DNA from 4 places in the Erwinia sp. 9145 genome. Region 2 is predicted to be linked to each of the others. Evidence: predicted binding sites of a transcription regulator. Region 2 holds the regulator's gene; each other region holds the start of a gene.
The links. The regulator PurR, encoded in region 2, represses purine synthesis genes. The targets are predictions, from matches to a motif close to CANGCAAACGTTTGCNTG.
Positions count from the first base shown of each region.

Region 1: a site for PurR is predicted at 2,553-2,570, ahead of aroL (shikimate kinase AroL). Genes of this name have one in related genera too.
Region 3: a site for PurR is predicted at 1,992-2,009, ahead of purT (formate-dependent phosphoribosylglycinamide formyltransferase). Genes of this name have one in related genera too.
Region 4: a site for PurR is predicted at 1,907-1,924, ahead of FA91_RS06730 (amino acid aminotransferase). Genes of this name have one in related genera too.

Region 1 is NZ_JQNE01000001.1:777,183-781,393, forward strand. It holds gene FA91_RS03815 (zinc-dependent alcohol dehydrogenase) at 1-1,020, opposite strand, end outside; gene FA91_RS03820 (YaiI/YqxD family protein) at 1,188-1,643, shown strand; gene FA91_RS03825 (DUF2076 domain-containing protein) at 1,679-2,335, opposite strand; gene aroL (shikimate kinase AroL) at 2,615-3,139, shown strand; gene FA91_RS03835 (YaiA family protein) at 3,235-3,426, shown strand; gene FA91_RS03840 (AroM family protein) at 3,655-4,211, shown strand, end outside.
Region 2 is NZ_JQNE01000001.1:1,721,724-1,725,934, forward strand. It holds gene punC (purine nucleoside transporter PunC) at 1-235, opposite strand, end outside; gene punR (DNA-binding transcriptional activator PunR) at 348-1,262, shown strand; gene purR (HTH-type transcriptional repressor PurR) at 1,259-2,284, opposite strand; gene FA91_RS20990 (YnhF family membrane protein) at 2,568-2,657, shown strand; gene FA91_RS08465 (C40 family peptidase) at 2,701-3,516, opposite strand; gene FA91_RS08470 (Grx4 family monothiol glutaredoxin) at 3,833-4,171, shown strand.
Region 3 is NZ_JQNE01000001.1:2,102,880-2,107,090, forward strand. It holds gene FA91_RS10220 (prolyl oligopeptidase family serine peptidase) at 1-472, opposite strand, end outside; gene FA91_RS10225 (sugar phosphate isomerase/epimerase family protein) at 636-1,454, shown strand; gene FA91_RS10230 (YebG family protein) at 1,493-1,912, opposite strand; gene purT (formate-dependent phosphoribosylglycinamide formyltransferase) at 2,048-3,226, shown strand; gene FA91_RS10240 (bifunctional 4-hydroxy-2-oxoglutarate aldolase/2-dehydro-3-deoxy-phosphogluconate aldolase) at 3,270-3,908, opposite strand; gene zwf (glucose-6-phosphate dehydrogenase) at 4,111-4,211, opposite strand, start outside.
Region 4 is NZ_JQNE01000001.1:1,365,649-1,369,859, reverse strand. It holds gene asnS (asparagine--tRNA ligase) at 1-346, shown strand, start outside; gene ompF (porin OmpF) at 648-1,799, shown strand; gene FA91_RS06730 (amino acid aminotransferase) at 1,990-3,180, shown strand; gene FA91_RS06725 (glycoside hydrolase family 3 N-terminal domain-containing protein) at 3,221-4,211, opposite strand, start outside.

The DNA of each region.
Region 1 (4,211 bases), 940 kb from region 2:
CAGGTAAGCATGCACGTGCGTCTGACCCATTTTAAAGGTCAGCCCTTTATCGAAGGCGTCGCCAAACATAAAGCCGTGAATAGGGCCGGCATAGACGCCTGGTACGCTGACAATGCCGCCCCGGCGTACCGCCGCGATGCACTGGCGCAGCGCTTTGCCGCTGCTTCCCTCGATTTTCAGATTGGTCAGGATGGTTTCAGTGAGGCTGCCTTTCGCCTCAAACCCCACCGCATCAATCACCGCATCAACGCCGCGATGACCCGCTGTGTTATCGATAATCCACGCCGCCGGATCGTCGTTTTCATCGAAGTTAATGGGGATCACGCCATAACGCTCACGGGCGAACGCCAGCCGATAGTCGTTATGGTCGATCATAAAGATCTGTTCGGCGCCTTCCAGACGCGCACAGGCCGCGCTCAGCAGGCCAACCGGCCCGGCACCGAAAATGGCGACGCTCGATCCCTTTTTGATCTCCGCATTTTTAACCGCCTGCCACGCGGTGGGAAGAATATCGGAGAGAAAAAGCACTTTCTCATCCGGCAGCGTATCGGGGACTTTGAAAGGGCCGGTGTTGGCTTTCGGCACGCGCACATACTCGGCCTGCCCGCCAGGGATACCGCCATACATGTCGCTGAAACCAAACAGCGCCGCCGGAGGCGTGATGTTTTTACGGTTCAGTGCGGCGCCTTTACCGCTGTTGGTGCTTTCGCAGGCTGAATACTGCTGAAGGTGGCAATAGAAACAGTCGCCACAGGCGATGACAAACGGCACCACCACGCGGTCGCCTTTACTGACGGCGGTGACGCCGGGGCCGGCTTCAACCACTTCGCCCATAAATTCATGGCCAAAAATATCGCCGTGATGCGTGCCGGGCATCTTGCCGCGGTAAAAGTGCAGGTCTGAACCGCAGATTGCGGTGGCCGTTACGCGGAGAACAATATCATCTGCCGCTTCAATCGTTGGATCAGGAACATTATCGACGCTGACCTTATGCGGGCCATGATAGGTAAGGGCTTTCATATTTTCTCCCGTTCAAAGAATTTCATCGAGCTGTAAATACACAGCCCGGCCTTAAGGCTGCATGGATAAAGGTTAGTCCAATTTTTTTAATGTTGTTCGCTACACTGGATTCAGAGCGGCGATTACGTTCTACTTCTCGCCAGCAAAAAAAATGAAAGGAGAGAGCAATGCCAATCTGGGTGGATGCGGATGCGTGCCCGAAAGTGATCAAAGAGGTGCTCTACCGTGCGGCGGAGCGGGCGGAGATGATGGTGACGCTGGTGGCCAATCAGTCGCTCAGCGTACCGCCGTCGCGCTTTGTGCGTACGCTGCGCGTCGCGGCGGGCTTTGATGTCGCTGATAATGAGATTGTGCGTCGGGTTGAAAAAAACGACCTGGTGGTCACCGCAGACATTCCGCTGGCGGCCGAGGTGATGGAGAAGGGCGCGATTGCACTCAATCCACGCGGCGAGCGCTACAGTGACGCAACCATTCGTGAGCGTCTGACCATGCGCGACTTTATGGATACCCTGCGCGCCAGCGGCGTACAGACCGGCGGCCCGCCGACGCTCAGCCAGCGCGATCGGCAGCAGTTTGCTAATGAGCTGGATAAGTGGCTGGTGGCGCAGAAAAAGAAAAGCTGAACGCGCGGGTGAGCGATGCGCACCCGCGCCCGATATTAAACGAAGGTGTCGTCGTCACCAAAGTCATCATTGTTGTAATCGCTGAAGTCGTCGGCGGCGTAATCCTGCTGAAGATCGTCATTCTGATCCAGAAAGCTTCCCTCGCCTGCATTATCACCCGACGCCTGCGGCTGCGCCGGTTCGTTGATAATATTGACAATCTCCTCTGGCTGGGTGTGATGGAACATGCTGGTCAGCATGTCTGCCATCACCACGCCGCCCGCAACGCCCACCGCCGTTTGCAATGCGCCGCCAAGGAAGCCGCGCGTGGCGGAAGGTGTGCCCGCGCCGCCAAACGGTTGCTGCTGTTGCTGTGGCGCGCTGTTCCAGGCGGGCTGCTGCTGCGGGGCGGGCTGGCGCTGCTGACCGCCGCCAAACAGGCCGGAAAGAAAACCGCCGCTGCTCTGCCGCGCGGGCTGTTGTTCAACCTGCTTGAGTCTGGCTTCCAGTTCGCTGACCCGATCGTTGAGCTGCTTCATGGCCGCTTCCTGAATCAGGACGGTTTGCGCCATATAGTAAACGGCCGCAGGCTGTTGCTGAACCTGCTGATGAATAAGGTTTTCGGCTGCCGCATCGCGCGGGCCTGACTGTGTCTCCGCCTGCTTTAAACGGCTGAACAAACTTTCAATTAGCTGCTGTTCCTGGCTCTGCATAATGTATCCTCTGCCTGTGTGTCATGCTTATCTTGGGGCGGCGACGCCGAAAGTAAACACGCGACGGGTAAGCAAATGTTGCCGGTTAACGTTAAGTCAAGCGCAAGGCCCGGCCTTTTGCAAAATCTGCGTTAACGTCCCCGCAATATTTCACTTTTTCTGAAAGGGCGGCGTCGGCTGGTCGCACAGAAAAAATCCCGGTATGATGCGTCGCAAAGTGGAAAACGGTTGCTGCACGACGCAGAAACCGTTGCAGGCAAGGCTGAGGAAGTTGCTGGTATGGCGTTACCCCTTTATCTTATTGGCGCGCGTGGTTGCGGTAAAACCACCGTTGGACAGAAGCTGGCTGATGCGTTGGGCTACGCCTTTTGTGATACCGATCGTCATCTCCAGCAGGTGAGCGGACGCAGCGTTGAGCAGATCGTGGCCGCAGAGGGATGGCAAAGCTTTCGCCAGCAGGAAACCCTCGCGCTGCATGCGGTAACGGCGCCGGACACGGTGATCGCGACCGGCGGCGGCATGGTGCTGGCACCGGAAAACTGCCGCTATATGCGCGAACACGGGCAGGTTATCTACCTGAACGCCGAGGCCGGCATACTGGCGGCACGCCTTGAGGCCGATCCTGAACAGGCGCAGCGGCCTACGCTCACCGGCAGGCCCATTGTCGATGAAGTGGATGAAGTGCTTGCCGCGCGCGATACGCTTTACCAAAATGCCGCGCATCGGGTGGTTAACGCCATGCAATCGCCTGAAGGCGTGATTGAGGAGATCATCACGCTGCTTTCCCTGGCGCGCGCGGGGTAAAACGCCGTCCGGCAAAAAAAATCGTTGGCATTGTCTATACTTACTAAACCTGTCCCTTACGGACACCCTCTGTCTTTCTTACAGGAGTAAGTTGTATGCCAACCAGACCGCCCTATCCACGCGAAGCGCGCATTGTACCGGTGGAAAAAGGTACAGCAGGCAACCCTGTCACCTGGTACGAGCTGCGCGCCGACCACCCCCGACCTGATACGCTGATCAGCGAACATGAAACCGAGCAGGAAGCACTGGATTCAAAAGCGCGCTACGAGGATGTCGAAAAAGAGTAGTGTGACGCGCCATCCTGATTTATGCGATGTAAAAAAAGTACCTGTATGGATGCGTTATGGATAACGCATCACGTTTTTCGAACGTATTGCAGCCTGCCAAACGCTTTTTCCCCCGCTTTTTCTTGACCCGTGCCTTTCATCCCCTTATTTTCGCCTGAAGCAATGGTTAAACGGGTGCCGGAACTGCGCCTGAGTGACATCAACAGAAAGGACGTTGTGGAAAGTGAAATGATAAAAAATAAACTGGTTGCCCTTTTACCAGGCGGGGTTTCACGCAGCGACATCTTTCCGTTGCTGACTGAACATCTGTCGGAGGAGAAAATCGTCTGCATCGGGCTGCTCGACGGCATCAGCGATGAGGAAATCCAACGACTTTATGCGCCGTCTCAGGGCGAAAATACCCTACACCTGCGACGCAAAGCGCAAGCAACGCTGGCGCTCTCGGCTGAACGCGTTGAGGCCGCGCTGCAAAAGCGTATCCGCGATCTTGAAGCGCAGGGCGCGGAAACCATTCTTCTTCTGAACGCGAACGCGTTTGAAAACCTGCGTGCCGGAAGCACCGTGCTGCTTGAACCGCGCAGGATCGTGCCGCCGATGATTGAAGCGATCGTTAATGACCATCAGGCCGGCATCATTGTTGCCGCAGACGACGCCGCGGCCGGAAGTGCCCATTACTGGCGCAGGCTCAGCAAGCGGCCCCACTTTGCCGTTGCCAGTCCGTGGGAGGATGAGGCGCTGATTGACGCGGCGCTGGCGCTTCAGGAAAAAGGGGCGGATGTGCTGAT
Region 2 (4,211 bases):
TTCCCAGCCCCATCAGTAATACCGGACGTCGCCCGATGCGGTCTGAAAGCGGCCCCCAGATAAGTTGGGCGCTGGCAAAGCCTGCCAGAAACAGGCTCAGGCTGGCGCCGATCACGCCGGGTTGTGTGTGCAGATCCTGCTGCATGTCAGCAAAGGCGGGCAGGTACATATCAGTGGCGAGAAAGCCCACCACGCTTAAAAGCGCGAGGTAAAGGGTAAATCCGGGTGAAGGCATTTTATGCTCTTTATGGCAGATGAATGAAATGGCGCAAAGTGTAAACGCGTGCCACGCGCGCTGTGAAACGCTAATATTTGCATATTGCGTTCAAAAAATTTGCAGGCAGATTATGTGGTCAGAATATTCACTTGAAGTCATTGATGCTGTCGCCAGAAACGGCAGCTTCAGCGCGGCGGCAGCGGAGCTACATCGTGTGCCTTCTGCGGTCAGCTATACTGTTCGTCAGCTTGAAGAGTGGCTGGCTGTGCCGCTGTTTGAGCGCCGCCATCGCGACGTGGTGCTTACCGAGGCGGGAAAGGTTTTCATTCTGGAAGGTCGCACTGTTATCAAAAAAATGCTCGCAACGCGTCGTCAGTGTCAGCAGGTGGCGAACGGCTGGCGAGGCCAGATCAATATCGCCGTTGACCGCATCGTGCGGCCGCAGCGAACGCGACAAATGGTAGTGGATTTTTACCGCCACTTTCCTGATATCGAACTGCATCTGACCGCCGAGGTCTTCAACGGCGTCTGGGACGCGCTGGCGGACGGCAGGGTGGATATTGCCATCGGCGCGACGCAGGCGATTCCGGTCGGAGGACGTTACGCCTTCCGTGACATGGGCGCGCTGAACTGGCGTTGTGTGGTACAGGCCCGTCATCCGCTGGCGCAGTGTACAAAAGACATTGATGACGAGACGGTGCGGGAGTGGCCTTCGCTGGTGCTGGAGGATACGTCGCGTTCTCTGCCGAAGCGCACCACCTGGACACTGGATAATCAGCGTCGGCTGGTGGTGCCAGACTGGGAAAGCGCTGCTGATTGCCTGCTGGCGGGGCTGTGCGTCGGCATGGTGCCGGGGCATTTTGCACGCCCGTTGCTGCAAAGCGGCGCGCTACGTGAGTTGACGCTTGGCGCGCCGTTCCCTGACAGCCCCTGCTGCGTAAGCTGGTCGCGGGCGGCGGACGACTCGCCGGCAATGCGCTGGCTGCTGGATTATCTGGGCGATACCGATACGCTGAACCATGAATGGCTCAGCGAAAAACATTAGCGTCGATAGTCAAGGAACGGCCCGTCAGCGACCGAGCGGCGCTCAATCAGAGTGGGATGCACCTCAATGGTTTGCGGATCTTCGCGCTTGCTGGTGATCCTGTCCAGCAGCATCTCGAATGCGGTTTCGCCCAACTGTTGTTTAGGCTGGTGAACCGTGGTCAGCGCCGGGGTGAAGTAGCGGGCATTGCGCACATTATCATACCCGATCACCGATATGTCTTGCGGCACGCGCAGCCCCATTTCATCGGCCGCGCAAATTGCGCCCATCGCCATGACGTCGCCCCCGCAAAATACGGCGGTGGGGCGCTGCTTCTGCGACAGGATCTGCTGCATGGCGCGGTAGCCAGATTCCGGCTCAAAGTCGCCCTGCACCAGCCACTCGTTGCGTAGCGTGATGCCCGCTTCAGAAAGCGCCTTCAGAAATCCCGCATGGCGACCGCCGCCGGTATTGCGCTCCATCTGGCCGGGGATCACGCCGATATCGCGATGGCCGCGTTCAATCAGATAGCGTCCCACCAGGTAGCCGCCTTCGAAAGCATTATCCAGCACCGTATCGGTAAAATCGCCGCGCGATTCGCCCCAGTCCATCACCACCATCGGAATGTTGCGGCTGTTTTCCAGCAGTTCGATCAGCGCATCGGGATATTCAGAACACATCACCAGCAGCCCGTCGACGCGCTTTTGCGCCATCATCGACAGATACGCCTCCTGCTTTTGCAGATCGTTATGGGCGTTACCCAAAATCAGCGTGTAGCCTTTGGCAAAGCAGCTGTTTTCAATGGCTTCAATAATCTCAGCGAAATAGGGCGCTTCGCTTGAGGTGGCCAGCAGCCCGATGGTTCGGGTGTGATTGACTTTAAGACTGCGGGCAACCGCACTGGGTGAATAGTGAAGTTCTTTGATGGCGGCCCATACCGCGTCCCGCGTATTTTCAGCGACGAAGCGGGTTTTATTGATAACGTGTGAAACGGTAGTGGTGGACACCCCGGCACGCCTGGCCACATCTTTAATGGTTGCCATGAAATAATGACTCCTGCACTTATCGCAACTTATTGATAAGTCATTTGTTAAACGATTGCGTAAAGCGAAATTTCCCCGCCGCCTCTGAGACTGTGCTGCGTGCATGTCGGTGACGTCAGGAAGGAATAAGCGTTGGTGTTTGCGCAACGGCACAGCATTTTATTACGGGTTGCGCAACGAGGCCCGGATTCTAACAAGCTCTGCCAAAGAAAACGAGATTTTTACCGCCAGATATGGGAAAATTGATACCGGTACAACTATCAGGGTTATTAAGAGGGTGTAAATGGATACCGATCTGAAGTTCTCGCTGTTGACGACCTGCGCTGCGCTGTTGATGATTATCGCATTCAGCTTTACCGCCGTGATGCACTAAAAAAAAGGCCGATTAAGATCGGCCTTTTTTATTCTTTTTACACTCAGCGAATGGTTTTGGGCGTCATCACACGGCGCGCGCCAACATAATGACCCTGCCAGTAATCATCCGACAGCGCGCTTATCTGAATATCTTTTCCGGTACGCGGAGACTGAATAAATTTACCGCCGCCAAGGTACACGCCCACATGATCGGCCGTGCCGCGCCCGTTTATGCGGAAAAAGACCAGGTCGCCTTTTTCCAGCTCACCGCGGTCAATCTGCGCCGCGTCGCGCAAATGGTACATCTCGTTGGCGGTGCGCGGGATCTTAAACTTTACCAGGTCTTTGTAGGCATACCAGACCAGTCCGCTACAGTCGAAGCCGGTCTCAGGTGAGGTGCCGCCCCACTGGTAAGGTTTACCCAACTGGCCCATCAGCTTGTTCATCGCTGTTTCACGCGCTTTCTGATAGCGCGCGCGGTGCGCTTTGCTGAGTTTGAGCGGTGAGGAGGTTGCGTTATCGGTAAGCGCTTCACGCTCTTTCAGCGTTTTAATCCCCTGGCGACCGTAGCGTTTTTTTGAAGCATTGTTTTTTGCTGCCGCGAGGATTTGGGATTTGGTGACCTTGTGCGAGGCTGCCAGCTTTTTGTTAAGTTTGGCTTTTGCAGAAGAGGCAGTGCGGGGTTTGCGGGCGACGTCTTTTACTTTTTTCGTTGTTGTACTCTTCACCGTTTTGCGCTTGCGGCGATCGTCATCGCGTTCATTTTTGGCATTCGCCTTTTGGTGTTTTGCATTAACAGGCGTGCCGGGCGATGCGTGCGCCACAGTGACGAAAAGCTGAACAAAAGCCAGCATGATTATCGTGATAAATAGACGCATCGTTACCATTAACAGTTCGTGCTTTCGCCAGCGGCAAAAGCAGGGCAATAAGATTTATCTGCCTGTTGAGCAGACGGGCCAGGCAATTCTAATCTAACTTTTTGCCAAAAGGTAAGGTCTTTTTTGTTTCAATGACTCAGCGCAAGAAACCGTTGGCAAAAAAGCATGTGTTTTATTCAACCTGCCGTGAAAGCAATGACCCTACGAGCAAGGTAACGCGTCAGGAGAAATAACCCTGCTGAAAATGTCGTTTTCATCACGACGGCAGAGCCGCTACAATAAAAAGACACGACGTATCCGTTTGAGGAAGGCATTTATGAGCACTGTTGAAAAAATTGAGCGCCAAATCGCAGAAAACCCGATTCTGCTGTATATGAAAGGCTCCCCGAAGCTGCCAAGCTGCGGTTTCTCGGCCCAGGCCGTCCAGGCGCTTTCCGCCTGCGGTGAACGCTTTGCCTATGTCGATATTCTGCAAAATCCTGAAGTACGCGCTGAACTGCCTAAATACGCTAACTGGCCAACGTTCCCGCAGCTGTGGGTGGATGGCGAGCTGGTCGGCGGCTGCGATATCATTATCGAAATGTATCAGCGCGGCGAACTGCAACAGCTGATCAAAGAAACCGCGCAGAAGTATCCTTCAGACGCGGCGCAGTAAGCTGTTTCGAACGACAAATAAATAAGGCGGGATATCCCGC
Region 3 (4,211 bases), 380 kb from region 2:
GAATGCCGTATTGACGACGTGAAAGAAAATCCTCCGCTACCGCCATCAGCCGGTTATCCGGCGCAACCGCCAGCCCGCCCATGGTATAAAACTCGCTCTGCGCCGCACGCTGATTGCTGTCGAGCAGGATCTGCCAGCTATCCGGCGAGGTGGTTTTTTCAGGCTGGCGCGTATAGACAGCGTACTCTTTCCCCTCTTCATAACGACGCTGATAGCGATAGCCGTTTTTAACATAGGGCACCGAGTGGTCGTCCTGCGGAATGCGATCGACGATCTCCTTCAGCAACCGATCCTGAAGCGACCGCTGCGATTGCATGACTGCTTTGCCGTAATCATTTTCAGCATGCAGGTAGTCCAGTACGTCAGGATTTTCACGGCTGTCATCGCGAAGCCAGTAATAGTTATCGGTACGCGTCTCACCGTGTAACGTCATTTCGAAAGGAATTTTCTTTGCCACGGGTGGTCTGGTCATCACTCTCCCTCGCACTATCAATCATCTGCCTTAAGGGTGGCATGTTGCGACCACGAATGCCAGGCGGGACGGCTAGACTGCTTTTTTGTTGTGAAAAGGCAACATGACCGCTTGGCGGGCGCGGCGACGCTCTGCTTTTTTAAGTCGATAACAGGGGAGAAATATGAAATTCGCGAATAATCCACTATTCCTGAATACCGTGCTGTTGGGCGGCACGTCTGAAGAGAAAATAAGCGCTGCCGCCGGGGCGGGTTTTCAACAGATCGAACTGTGGCGTCAGGATGTGGAAAAAGCGCAGAGCGATGTCCGGCAGCTCACACAATTTATCCATGCGCAGGGTCTGGCGCTGACGGATTATCAGGTGCTGCTGGACTTTACCGGCGCGCCTGATGTAAAGCGCGCAGAGAAACGCAGCGAAGCCCTAACCCTTCTGGATACCGCCGCCGCGCTGGACGCATCAACGCTGCTGGTGCCTGCCTCAACCGATCCCGCCTGTATCGCCCAACGTGAAGAAGAGGATCTGCTCTGGTTGACGCAGGAAGCAAAAGCGCGCGGGCTACGTGTGGCGTTTGAGGCGATGGCCTGGAGTACGCACATCAATACACTCCCCCAGGCATGGCGGCTGGTGGAGAATATTAATGAAGCCGGTCTGGGACTGGTGGTGGATGCGTTTCATCTCTTTACCCGCAGGCGCACCGTTGCCGATCTGGCGAATATACCCGCGGAGAAGATTTTTCTCGTGCAGCTTTCCGACCTGGCCGTGACGCCCGAGATCGACGCGCTGTCAGAGACCGCCCGCCATCGTCGCCTGCTGCCCGGCGAGGGCAATTTCCCGCTGAGCACCCTGCTTGGCTGCCTTTCTGAAAAAGGCTACAGCGGGCCGCTGGGGCTGGAAGTCTTTAATGACGAACTGCACCAGCAGCCGCCGTCAGACATCGCGAAAAAGGCGATGCGGGCGCTGAAAAACTGTCTTGCGCAATAAATCGCTTCTCCGACGCGCGCGCCGCGCCGGAGTCGATATCACGCCGCCTTAGCCGCTCGTCCTGCACCGCTTTTCGCTTTTGCAGGACGGTCGTCGGATGCGTTTACGGACGCCTCGCCCGCTTCCGGTTCAGCTTCTTTTTCTACCGGGCTGGCTTCAGTTCTGTCGCTTTTGCTGGCGTTCTCATCAGGTTGGTCAGCACGCGGCCTGTCAGCAGGGTGCTCAGGCGCCCTGCTGGTGCGCACAATATGCTGTACGTCGTCTTTACGTTCCGCCAGGAACAGACCCAGCGCTTCGCGCTGTGATTCGTCCATCTCCAGCGGCGCATCGCCCAGCCAGTCGCAGAATGCTTCTGCCATATCGAGCATTTTGTCGTAGGCGTCCGCTTCTTTTTTACTGGCAAAGGTCATCTTTTCCTCACCTCTTCTCACAACAACGTATTTGATTTCAACAGCCATTCCGCACACCTCATTTAACTGTATTTATATACAGTATAACGAACATTACGGGTAAACTCAACCCTGCAAAGCAGATGAAGACGCAAACGTTTTCGTTTATACTGCGCGCGCGATTTTTTCAATCAGGTAAAGACTATGACGACTCTTGGAACCGCGCTGCGCCCCGCCGCAACTCGCGTAATGCTGTTAGGTTCAGGCGAACTGGGTAAAGAAGTTGCGCTGGAATGCCAGCGTCTTGGTGTGGAAGTGATCGCCGTTGACCGTTATGCCGATGCTCCGGCGATGCACGTGGCGCATCGTAGCCACGTTATTAATATGCTCGACGGCGAGGCGTTAAAGACGCTGGTGGCACTTGAGCGTCCTGATTATATCGTGCCGGAAATTGAAGCGATCGCCACCGATATGCTGATTGCGCTGGAGGAACAGGGCCAGCGCGTGGTGCCGACCGCGCGCGCTGCGCGTCTGACCATGAATCGTGAAGGCATACGCCGTCTGGCTGCGGAAGAATTGGCGCTGCCCACCTCTTCTTACCAGTTTGCCGACAGCCAGCAGGCTTTTACCCGCGCGGCGAACGAGACTGGTTTTCCCTGCATCGTGAAACCGGTCATGAGTTCATCCGGCAAGGGCCAGAGCTTTATTCGCGACGCCGCGCAGCTTGACGCTGCCTGGCAGTATGCGCAGGAAGGCGGCCGCGCCGGCGCGGGACGCGTGATCGTCGAAGGGGTGGTGAAGTTTGATTTTGAAATTACGCTGCTGACGATCAGTGCCGTCGACGGTATCCATTTTTGCGATCCAATCGGGCATCGGCAGGAAGATGGCGACTATCGCGAATCCTGGCAGCCACAGCAGATGAGCGGTCTCGCCTTGTCACGCGCGCAACAGATCGCAGAAAAAGTCGTCAGCGCGCTCGGCGGCTACGGTCTGTTTGGCGTTGAGCTGTTTGTCTGCGGCGATGAGGTGGTGTTCAGCGAAGTTTCTCCCCGCCCGCACGATACCGGCATGGTCACGCTTATTTCGCAGGATCTTTCAGAGTTTGCGCTGCACGTGCGCGCTTTTCTTAACCTGCCGATTGGCGGTATCCGCCAGTACGGCCCGGCTGCCTCTGCGGTGATCCTGCCTGAACTGAACAGCGACAATGTGCAGTTTGGCAACGTTGAGGAAGCGCTTGGCGCCGGTCTGCAACTGCGGTTGTTCGGCAAGCCTGACATTCAGGGACGGCGCAGGATGGGCGTTGCGCTGGCGACGGGTGAAAACGTTGAAGAGGCGGTACAGCGCGCGGTTAACAGTGCTGCACAGGTGAAGGTCAGCGGCTGAATACAAAAAAGGAAGGCGGCGCCGCCTTCCCTGTTTTCGCGTATTAACGCGCGCCGGCAACTGCCTCTTTCGCCAGCTGTGTAATGCGATCGAAGTCGCCTGCTTCAAGCGCATCCGCCGGCACCAGCCACGAACCGCCAATGCACAGCACGCTTTTCAGCGCCAGGTAATCGCGATAGTTGGCAGGTGAAATGCCGCCGGTAGGGCAAAAACGCACCTGAGAGAAAGGCCCGGCAATGGCCTGAAGCGCTTTCACGCCGCCGTTCGCTTCGGCAGGAAAGAATTTGAACTCACGCAGTCCGTAGTCCATGCCGGTCATCAGTTCGGAAACGGTGCTGATGCCAGGGATCAGCGGGATTGAGCCATCGACCGCGGCTTTTAACAGCGGATCGGTGATGCCAGGGCTGATGGCAAACTGCGCGCCCGCATCGGTAACTTCTTTCAACTGCTGCGCGTTCAGCACCGTACCGGCGCCCACAATGGCGTCCGGCACTTCTTTAATCATCGCCTTCAGTGCATCCATCGCGCAGGCGGTACGCAGCGTCACTTCCAGCACTTTCACGCCGCCGGCCACCAGCGCTTTTGCCATCGGCACCGCGTGCTCCAGCTTATTGACCACGATCACCGGCACGACCGGGCCGGTGGTCAGAATCTGTTCCGCACTTATTTTCCAGTTACTCATCGAGCTGTTTCTCCTGTCTGGCCCGTCTTCCTTCAGCGGATTCAAACGGGCAAAAGCGACGCATCTGGCGTCAGACTGGCTCTACCATACAGGATTGCCGGAGCCGACGTCTATGCGATTGAACATATTTTGAAACTACGGTTCAGTTTTTTCCCGGAGGGATAAAAAAACCCGCCGAAGCGGGTTAGTTGATGCCGGATCATCACTCAAATTCGTTCCAGGAACGACCGTCGCGAGTGATCATTGCCACGGAGGCCACCGGCCCCCAGGTGCCTGCCTGATACGGTTTAGGCGCTTCTTTAT
Region 4 (4,211 bases), 360 kb from region 2:
GCCGGTGGTGGTGAAAAACTATCCCAAAGACATCAAAGCGTTTTATATGCGCCTGAACGACGACGGCAAAACCGTCGCGGCCATGGATGTTTTAGCGCCAGGCATAGGTGAAATCATTGGCGGTTCGCAACGTGAAGAACGTCTTGATGTGCTGGATGCGCGCCTGAACGAAATGGGCCTTAATAAAGAAGATTATTGGTGGTATCGCGATCTGCGTCGCTATGGCACCGTGCCACATTCTGGTTTCGGTTTAGGATTTGAACGTTTAATTGCTTATGTTACGGGTGTACAAAATGTGAGGGACGTGATTGCCTTCCCGCGCACGCCGCGAAATGCGAGTTTCTGATTTTCGGCATAAAACATAAGAAATTCATATATATAATCAAGGTCAGCGCTGCTGGCCTTTTTTTATTTTTGTAAATTATGAAGTACTTCACAAAGTTCCGTGATTATTACATTTTGTAATACAAATTTTCTTCCTGTTACCAGAATAAGCTATTAGTAGCATTTTCGCGCTAGATTAACGTCTCAGTGAATGGAAAGATGCGTGCAGACACAGGAAGACACCAAACTCTCTTCAGAGTTCTGTAAAGAATTTTTGACGGCAGTGGCAGGTGTCCAAATAACTCCAATGAGGGTAATAAAAAATGATGAAGCGCAACATTCTTGCACTGGTTATCCCAGCCCTGTTAGCAGCAGGCGCAGCCAATGCAGCCGAAGTTTATAACAAGAATGGCAACAAACTGGACCTGTACGGTAAAGCTGTTGGCCTGCACTACTTCTCTGATAACGACGGCAATGATGGCGACCAGTCATATGCGCGCTTAGGTTTCAAAGGCGAAACCCAGATTAACGACCAGCTGACCGGTTTCGGCCAGTGGGAATACCAGTTCAACACCAACAACTCTGAAGGTTCAGACGCGCAGAACGGCAACAAAACCCGTCTGGGCTTTGCTGGTCTGAAATTCGGCGACGCGGGTTCAATCGACTACGGTCGTAACTACGCGCTGCTGTACGATCCAATGGGCTGGACCGATATGCTGCCAGAATTCGGCGGCGACTCAGCTTACACTGATACAGGCGTAACCGGCGGCCGTACCACTGGCGTACTGACCTACCGTAACACCAACTTCTTCGGCCTGGTTGATGGCTGGGATTTCGCTCTGCAATATCAGGGTAAAAATGACCGTGATGATCCTCGTCGCTCTAACGGTGATGGCTATGCGGTTTCTACCACCTATACCTCGCCAATCGGCTTAGGTGTGTCTGGTGCGTACGGTTCTTATGACCGTACCAACGCTCAGGAAGCGGGCGTGCGTAACGTAACGAATGCTGATGGCGATACCGTTGGCACCATCAACAACGGCGCAGGCGAACGTGCTGAAGCATGGGCAACCGCAGTTAAATACGACGCTAACAATATTTACCTGGCCGCGATGTACGGTGAAACGCGTAATGCAACGCCTATTAGCGCTACCGGTGTAACTTTTGACAACGGCGTGACCGGCAACATGTCCTCTTTCGCTAACAAAGCGCAAAACATTGAGTTAGTGGCTCAGTATCAGTTCGACTTTGGTCTGCGTCCTTCTCTCGGCTACGTGCAGTCTAAAGGCAAAGACATTGGCAGCGGTATCGGCGATGCTGACCTGATCAAATATGCTGACGTAGGTGCGACTTACTACTTCAACAAAAACATGTCTACCTATGTCGACTACCAGATCAACCTGCTGGATGATGATAATCCACTGGGTCTGAACACTGATGACACCGTAGCAGTAGGCCTGGTTTACCAGTTCTAAAAACGCTACCGGGGTGATAACCTCACCGCCGTTCATCGTAAAAAATGGAGCCTTCGGCTCCATTTTTATTTTCTTTGATTTACTTCCCTGTTTCCCCCGCTCTTTTTCACGCAAACGGTTGGCATTTTGTGCGCTGTGGCGGTAACCTGAACCTTCACTTCGCTTCAGATTACGCTAACGGACTTTGACTATGTTTGAACGCATTGCAGCCGCCCCTGCCGATCCTATTCTTGGCTTAGCCGATCTTTTTCGCGCCGACGACCGTCCTAATAAAATCAATCTCGGTATTGGCGTATATAAAGACGAAACGGGCAAAACGCCGGTGCTCACCAGCGTGAAAAAAGCAGAGCAGTACCTGCTGGAAAATGAAACCACAAAAAATTATTTAAGCATTGACGGCCTGGCCGACTTTGCCCGCTGCACCCAGGCGCTGCTGTTCGGTAAAGAGAGCGCCATCATCAGCAGTAAACGCGCCCTTACTGCGCAAACGCCGGGCGGAACCGGTGCCCTGCGCGTTGCCGCTGATTTTATCGCCACGCAAACCACCGCGAAACGCATCTGGATAAGCAATCCAAGCTGGCCAAACCATAAAAACGTCTTTCATGCTGCCGGGCTGGAAGTCTGTGAATATCAGTATTATGACGCCGTAAACCACTCGCTGAACTTTGAGGCGATGGTCAGTTCACTGCGTGACGTGCAGGCCGGTGATATCGTTCTCTTCCATGGCTGCTGCCATAATCCTACCGGCGTGGACCCGAGCGCTGAGCAGTGGCAGCAGCTTGCCGCCCTTTCTCAGGCGAACGGCTGGCTGCCGCTGTTCGATTTCGCCTATCAGGGCTTCGCTCGCGGTCTTGAGGAAGATGCAGAAGGGCTGCGTATTTTTGCCGCCAGTCATCAGGAACTGATTGTCGCCAGCTCTTATTCTAAAAACTTCGGTCTGTACAACGAGCGCGTTGGCGCACTGACGCTGGTCGCCAGTGATGACGCGGTTGCAGATACCGCGTTCAGCCAGGTGAAATACACCATCCGCGCAAACTACTCTAACCCACCGGCGCATGGCGCGGCGGTGGTTGCGACCATTCTCGGCAATGACGATCTGCGCGCTGTCTGGGAGCAGGAACTGACCGACATGCGTCAGCGCATTCATCGCATGCGTCAGCTCTTCGTGAATACGCTTCAGGAGAAAGGCGCAGACAGAGACTTCAGTTTTATTATTAACCAGAACGGTATGTTCTCCTTCAGCGGACTGACCAAAGATCAGGTCGTTCGTCTGCGGGAAGCATTTGGTATTTACGCCGTGAACTCCGGACGCGTTAATGTGGCAGGCATGACGCCAGACAACATGTCGGCACTGTGTGAAGCCATTGTCGCTGTACTGTAATCCTCAAGCGGGGCCTGGCCCCGCTATTTTTATGCCGCAGCTATTTCAGACCAAACCCAAGCGTATAGAGCGGATGCTCGCTATCAGCAGCGCGATCTGAATGCTGTTTCAGCACGCTCTCCATTGATGAAGGCAGTTCGAAAGGTAACTTCCCTGAGAACGCGGCGCCATCCATCAGCGCAGTAAACAAGACAGTATCACTCACGCCGAAATTACCGATTAACACACTGGCTTTATCTCTTAAGGGTGTAAGGATCGCTGGCCGGTCAAGGTAAACGGTCACAATAACCGGCATTTTTTCAGCCAGCTTTGCGATGGCGGCGATATCGGCATCATCGTTCCGGAAGGCTAAAGAGCCCTCATGATACTGGGCGCCAAAGAAATAGTTCTTATGCGGCTGCTCAAAGGGCGCAACAATACGCGCAATGGCAATATCCGCTTTTTGGGGTTGATCAACCACCACCAAACCGGCTTTTTTCGCCTCGTCAGCATTAACGCCATGCAGCCAGACCTTTGTTCTGGCTTTGACGGGCAACACGCCCGTTTTTTTCTCTAACAAAACCAGCGACAGACGCTGTGCTCTGTCTGCCTCCTGCTGCCATGCCGCATTGGGTAATTTTTTTGCCGCATTGACGTCCACATAAGCGTTTTCAAATAACCCAAGCGCAATCTTCTGCTCCAGCAGGCGTCTTACCGAGTCATTGATTTTTTCTTCGCTGACTTTGCCCGCTTTGAGCGCCTTAAGCAGTGGCGTGGTGTCAGTGACGCCGCCAAACTGATTGATACCTGCATTAACGGCCCTGGCGAAACGTTCAACCTCGGTCAGTGATTCAACGCCCCACGGCATGCCCAGGCTGCTGGGATCGGGCGCTTCTCCCTCAGGGTGACCATGAATACATTTATCGACACAGTCAGCGGTAATCATCCAGTCGCTGATAATCACGCCATCAAATTTATAGTGCTGACGGAGTAAATCCTGGAGCAAATAGTGGTTAAATCCGGCGCCGACCTGTTCAATCTTTTTCCCTTTA